DNA from 2 places in the Modestobacter italicus genome. Region 1 is predicted to be linked to the other one. Evidence: riboswitches for the same ligand, from Rfam matches in the RefSeq annotation. Region 1 holds a riboswitch; the other holds the start of a gene.
What was found. A riboswitch is a leader RNA that binds a small molecule or an ion and turns the genes downstream of it on or off. The one in region 1 is predicted to bind thiamine pyrophosphate.
Positions count from the first base shown of each region.

Region 1 (3,371 bases):
GCGCCGACGTCCAGGCCGGTGAGGTCGCCGGACAGCTGCAGCCCCTGCGCGACGTTGGCGGCCACCGAGCGGCCCAGCGAGCCTGCCCCGTCGGCGGAGATGACGGTCATCTTGTCCACGCCGGCGAGCGGTGCCGAGGCGGCGGCGACCACCTCGGGCAGCACCTTGACCAGCATCTCCAGGATCGCCGCCTCGCCGTAGGTGGCGAAGGCGGTGGACCGGGCGTCCATCGCGGCGGCCTCGGCCTGCCCGCGGGCGAGGATCGCCGCACCCTCCGCCGCGCCCTCGCGCTCGACGGCGTCGGCGATCGCCTGCCGGCGGAGCTTCTCGGCCTCACCGCGCTTGGCGCCCTCGATGGCCTCCGCCTCGGCCAGCGCCGACCGCCGGGCCCGCTCGCCCTCACCGGACAGCCGCGCCTGCTCGGCGGCGGCCTGGGCGGCGGCGATGGTCGCCTGGCGCTGGGCCTCCGCGGTGAGGATCGCCGAGTTCTTCCGACCCTCCGCCTCCTGCTCGACGCGGTACCGCTCGGCGTCGGCCGGACGGCGCACCTTGGTGTCCAGCTGCGCCTGGGTGAGCGTCGCCGTCCGTGCCGCGACCTTCTCCTGCGCGGCGAGGACCTCCTGGTCCTGCGCCGCCTGGGCCAGCGGCCCGGCCGCCGCGGCGCGGGCGGTGGCGGCGTCGGTCTCGGCCGCGATCTCGGCCTTCTTCAGCGCCAGCTGGCGCTGGGAGACCGCGATCGCCTCGTCGGCCAGCAGCTGCTCCTGCTGCGCGGCCTGCCGGGCACGCGCCTCGGCGATCGAGGCCTCCTTGAGCACCCGGGCGGCCTCGGGCCGGCCGAGGTCGGCCAGGTAGGTGCCCTCGGCCTGGATGTCCTGCAGCTGGAACGTGTCCAGCACCAGCCCCTGCCCGGTGAGCGAGGACTCGGCCTCCTCCGCCACAGCCGAGGCGAACGCGGCCCGGTCGCGGATGATCTCCTCGATGGTCAGCCGGCCGACGATCGAGCGGAGCGCGCCGGCCAGCACCTCCGAGGTGAAGGTGTCGATGCCCTGCTGCTGGGCCAGGAAGCGCTGCGCGGCCGCCCGGATCGACTGCTCGTTGCCGCCGACCTTGACGATGGCCACGCCCTCGAGGTCGCACTTGACGCCCTGCTTGGAGACGGCGCCGCGGATGGCCACCGGGATCCGCCGGCTGGACAGGTCGATCGAGTGCAGCTTCTGCACCACGGGCAGCACGAACACGCTGGCGCCCATGACCACCTTCTGGCCCGACATGTCCCGGCTCACCGCGCCGTCCGTGCCGGTCACCGAGCGGCCCTGCCGGCCGGTGACCAGGAACGCCTGGTTGGGGCCGGCCACCTTGATCCGGGACAGGACGAGGAGCACCAGCAGGACGACCAGGACGGCGATGCCGCCGATCGCGTAGAGCAGCGTCACGGGGTGGTTCCTCCGGGATCGGGAGCGGTGGAGACGACCTCCACCGAGGTGTCGGTCGGGGTGTCGACCACGTAGACCGGGGTGCCGGCGGGCAGCGCGACCTCGCTGCGGGCGTGGTACTTCAGCTGCTGCCCGGCGACGCTGAGCCGGACCTCGCCCAGCCCCCCGGCGGGGACGCCGGAGACGACGACCCCCTGGGCGCCGATCAGCCGGCTGCTGGTGAGCGTCGGTTCGGTGGGCATGTCCCGCAGCGCGGCGGACAGCCGGACGGCGCCGGCGGCGAGCGGCAGGGCGACGAGCAGACCACCGAGGACGGCGAGCAGCACGGTGACCGCGCCCGGCAGCTCGGGCACCAGGGCGGTGACCGCAGCCCCGCCGAAGCCGATGCCGCCGACGAAGGCGGCGATCGCCGGCAGCGAGAACGGCCCGTCGGCGTCACCGTGGCCGAGCTCGCCGAACTCGCCCACGACGAGGGCGAGCACGAGCACCAGGAGGCCGACCGCGCCGATCGCGAGGAAGGCCACCGCGATCGGGTCCACATGACCTCCCCAGGACGGGCGGAGGCACAGAGTCGCAGGTCAGGGCGGTGTTGATCAAGCGGCTGCCCCGGCCGGGTGAGGCGGGGGCCGTCCGGGCGGGCGGTGCTAGCGTCGAGGGACGACACGGGGTGTCCCGCCCGGGACTGAGATCACACCCGTCGAACCTGCTCCAGCTGACACTGGCGAAGGGATGTCCGGCGATGGACGCCACCTCTCTGCGCGCTGCCACCACGGCGCTGCGCGACTCCGCACCCCTGGTGCACTGCCTCACCAACACCGTCGTCCAGACGATCACGGCCAACGCGCTGCTGGCCGTCGGCGCGGCGCCCGCGATGGTCGACGAGCCGGCCGAGGCCGGGGAGTTCGCCGCCGTGGCGTCCGCGGTGCTGGTCAACGTGGGCACCGTCCAGCAGCGCACCGCCGAGGCGATGCGGATCGCGGCCCGGACGGCGTCCGAGGTCGGGACCCCGTGGGTGCTGGACCCGGTCGCCGTCGGCGGGCTGACCTTCCGCACCGAGCTCGCCGCCGACCTGGTGCAGCTGCGGCCGGCCGTCGTCCGCGGCAACGCCTCGGAGGTGCTGGCGCTGGCCGGGGCCGGCAAGGGCGGCCGCGGCGTGGACAGCACCGCCACCCCCGAGGACGCCCTGGAGGCCGCCGGTGAGCTGGCCCGGCGGACCGGCGGGGTGGTCGCGGTCAGCGGCCCGGTCGACGTGGTCACCGACGGCGAACGGGTCGTCCGGGTCGGTGGCGGCTCCCCGCTGCTGACCCGCACGACCGGTGCCGGCTGCGCGCTGGGGGCGGTCACCGCCGCCTACGTGGCCGCGGCCGGTGACGTGATGCTCGGCACGGTCGCCGCGCACGCCCACGTCGCGCTGGCGGCCGAGGCCGCGGCCCGGATCGCCGACGGGCCGGGCACGTTCGCCGTCCGGTGGATCGACGCCCTGGACGCCGTGGACGGCGACGCGCTGGTGCGGGCCCAGCTGAGCTGATGCGCCGCGCGTTCGACCCAACGCTCTACCTGGTCACCGACACCGCGCTGTGCGCGCCGCGGTCGGTGCCCGCGGTCGTCGCCGCCGCGGTGGCCGGTGGGGTGACCGCCGTGCAGGTGCGGGACAAGACGGCGAGCCGGCGGGACCTGCTGGCGCTGACCCGCGCGGTGCAGGAGGTCCTCGCGCCGACCCCGCAGGTGCGGCTGGTCGTCAACGACGCGGTGGACGTCGCCCTGCTCACCGGCGCCGACGGGGTGCACGTCGGCCAGGACGACCTCCCGGCCGACGAGGTGCGCGGCCTGCTCGGCCCGGACGCGCTGGTCGGGGTCTCGGTCGGGTCGGCCGCCGACCTGGACGCCGTCCTGGCCCTGCCGCCGGGCACCGTCGACCTGGTCGGGCTCAGCCCGGTG
Region 1 covers NC_017955.1:5,528,323-5,531,693, forward strand. The annotation lists gene MODMU_RS26300 (flotillin family protein) at 1-1,433, opposite strand, end outside; gene MODMU_RS26305 (hypothetical protein) at 1,430-1,972, opposite strand; TPP riboswitch at 2,087-2,180, shown strand; gene thiM (hydroxyethylthiazole kinase) at 2,173-2,961, shown strand; gene thiE (thiamine phosphate synthase) at 2,961-3,371, shown strand, end outside.

Region 2 (3,371 bases), 140 kb from region 1:
AGCTGCTCACCCGGCGGGTGCGGGTGCCGCGCGGGCAGCCGCAGCGGGGCCGGTCGCCAGCCCGCCGGGTGCTCCGCGGCACCGCCCCCGGGCAGCAGCTCCACCACCCGGTCGACCAGCGGCAGCCACGCCTCGACGTCGTGGTCGACCACGACCAGGGTGGCCGACCGGTCGGCCACCGCCCGGACGACGGCCGCCCGGACCAGCGCCGTGCCCTCCGGGTCGAGCTGGGCGGTGGGCTCGTCGAGCAGCAGCAGCCCCGGACGCGGGGCCAGCGCACCGGCGAGCACCAGCCGCTGCTTCTGGCCGCCGGACAGCGCGGCGGTGGCCCGGTCCCGGCCGAGGGTGAAGCCGACCGCGTCCAGGGCGGTGTCGACCGCGGGCCAGATGAGCTCCGGCGGCGTCCCGGTGTTCTCCAGGCCGAACGCCACGTCGTCACCGGCGCGGGTCATCACCAGCTGGGAGTCCGGGTCCTGGAACACCATGCCGACCCGCTGCCGCCGGCGGTCCGGGGCGTCGCCGTCGACGGTGAGCTCGCCGGCGACGTCCCCGGACTCGGGTTCCAGCAGCCCGCCCAGCGCCCGCAGCAGCGTCGACTTGCCCGCGCCGGAGGCGCCGGTGAGCAGCACCCGCTCGCCCGGGAGGACGGCCAGGTCGACGTCCCGCACCGCCCAGGCCCGCCGGGAGGCGTGCCGGAACCCCCACCCGGACAGCCGGATCGTTGTTGCACTGTGCTGGAACGGCCTCGTCCCAGGGGCCCGAGGCGCGCGGAGCGTGTCGCGGGGAGGGACGTGGTCCTTCGTCACACCCGGGTGCGGCCGGAGGCGAACGAGGACAGCGCGCCGCTGGCGGCCAGCGCGCGGGTGAGCGCCATGCCGCCGACGCCGGCGACGGCGACGGTGCTGGCGACCACCAGCAGCAGGTAGGTCGTCTTCCAGCCGCCGGTCCAGTCCGGGTAGTAGTTGACGAAGTCCAGGACGGCGGCGGCGACCCCGGCGAAGGCGGCGGCCAGCAGCGCCTGCAGCCAGCCGAAGCGCTTGTAGCGGAACAGCGCGAAGCCCAGCTCGGCGGCCGCGCCCTGGAGCAGGCCGTAGAGGATCACCAGGCTGCCGAAGTGCGAGCCCAGCAGCGCCTCGACGGTGGCGCCGATCAGCTCACCGAACAGCGCGGCGCCGGGCTTGCGGACGATCAGCGGGATGACGACCGCGGCCAGCAGCCAGACGCCGTAGAGCACGGCCTGACCGGGCGGGAACGCCGCGAACGCGGGCGCGACGGCGCTGGAGAGCAGCGACCACGCCCAGAAGACGACGCCGAAGGCGACGCCCAGCACGGCGGTGACGACGATGTCGACGGTGCGCCACCGCGGCGTCGCCGGGGCAGCATCGGACGGACGGACGGCCTGAGCGGCCATGGTGCTCCTCCAGACTCCCTGCGCCGGCATGACCCGGATCAGGTTCGAGGGTCTGCGGTTGCCCGCACTCTCAGCGCCGAAGCGCTCCCCTGTCGTGTGTGTGCGCCCACCCTAGACCGGTCGGACCGGGGCGGCTGCCCGTCGGGTGGCCGCCCCGGGCACCCGGCAGCCGGACGCGCGCCCGGCGTGCGGTGTACTGGTCAGTAGCCAGACGGGTGCGCGCAGCGGGGGAGGGCCTCCACGCGGCCTGCCGACCAACTCGACGAGGAGATGCAGTGGCACAGCAGCGGACGGCGATCATCACCGGGGCAGCGCGGGGCATCGGCGCGGCCGTCGCCCGGCGGTTCGCCCAGGACGGCATGCAGGTCGCCGTGCTCGACCTGGACGAGGCGGCCTGCAAGGGCACCGTCGAGGAGATCCAGCGGGCCGGTGGCGAGGCGCTCGCGGTGGGCGCCGACGTCGCCGACGAGAGCTCCGTGGCGGCGGCGGTGGAGCGGGTCGCGCAGGAGCTCGGCGCGCCGACCGTGCTGGTCAACAACGCCGGCATCACCCGGGACAACCTGCTGTTCAAGATGAGCGTCGCCGACTGGGACGCGGTCATGGGCGTGCACCTGCGCGGTGCGTTCCTGATGAGCCGCGCGGCGCAGAAGCACATGGTCGAGGCCGAGTTCGGCCGGATCGTGAACCTCTCCAGCGTCTCGGCGCTGGGCAACCGCGGCCAGGTCAACTACTCCGCCGCCAAGGCCGGCATGCAGGGCTTCACCAAGACCCTCGCCATCGAGCTGGGCCGCTGGAACGTCACCGCCAACGCGATCGCCCCCGGCTTCATCGAGACCGAGATGACCGCGCAGACCGCCGAGCGGGTGGGCGTGCCGTTCGAGCAGTTCAAGGAGATGGCCGCCAAGCAGATCCCGGTCGCTCGGGTGGGCCAGCCCGAGGACATCGCGCACACCGCGTCGTTCCTGGTCAGCGAGGGTGCCGGCTTCGTCTCCGGCCAGGTCATCTACGTCGCCGGCGGCCCCCGGGATTGAGGCTGGAACGGGTTGAGCCGCACCAGGCAGGGTTGAGCCGCGTGCTGACGCGGCTCAACCCGTCTGCAGGCGGCTCAACCCGCGCGGCGCTCCGGCCCGCCGTGGAGGCCGCGGCGGGCCATCGCGGCGGTGAGCGCCGTCCAGGCCCGGACCGGCACCAGCCGGGCGAGCTTCATCGAAACGGCCATCGGGAGCGGGAACACGATCTCCGCCTTGTCCCGGGCGATGCCGTCGGCGATCGTCCGGGCGGCCGCCTCCGGCTCGATGAGGAACGGCATCGGGAAGCGGTTCCGGTCGGTCATCGGGGTCCGCACGAAGCCCGGTGACACCGTCTGGACGACGACGCCGCGCGGGCCCACCGAGCCGCGCAGCGCCTCCAGCAGGTTCAGCAGCGCCGCCTTGCCGGCGCCGTAGGCCTCCGAGCCGGGCAGCCCGCGGTACCCGGCGACCGAGGCCGTCCCGACGACCCGGCCGCGGCCCGCGGCGAGCATCTGCGGCAGCACCGCCTCCAGCGTGTGCACCGCGCCCATCACGTTGACCTGCAGGTGCTCGGCGAACAGCGAGGAGTCCCACGGTTCCACGTGGAACCGCGACCACGTCCCGGCGTTGAGGACGGCGACGTCCAACCCGCCCAGGGCCTCGCGCACCGCTCCGCCCGCGGCGACGGTGGCGGCCCGGTCGGTCACGTCGAGCGGGACGACGACCATCCGGCCCCCGGCGACCTCCGTGAGGGCGTCGACGCTGCGGGCGCTCACCGCCAGGTGCGCGCCCCGGTCGGCGAGCTCGCGGGCCAGCGCCGCGCCGATGCCGCTGGACGCGCCGGTGACCCAGATCCGTGCGCCGGCGATCTCCATGCGCACAGCCTGGATGATGGGCACGTGGCAGCACGCAAGGGGGCGAAGCGGGCGGCCCCGGCACCGCAGCTCGGC
Region 2 covers NC_017955.1:97,549-100,919, forward strand. The annotation lists gene MODMU_RS00490 (ABC transporter ATP-binding protein) at 1-668, opposite strand, end outside; gene MODMU_RS00495 (ECF transporter S component) at 803-1,411, opposite strand; TPP riboswitch at 1,410-1,512, opposite strand; gene fabG (3-oxoacyl-ACP reductase FabG) at 1,687-2,442, shown strand; gene MODMU_RS00505 (SDR family NAD(P)-dependent oxidoreductase) at 2,517-3,296, opposite strand; gene MODMU_RS00510 (hypothetical protein) at 3,321-3,371, shown strand, end outside.
Region 2: another riboswitch for thiamine pyrophosphate. It lies ahead of MODMU_RS00495 (ECF transporter S component); the one in region 1 lies ahead of thiM (hydroxyethylthiazole kinase).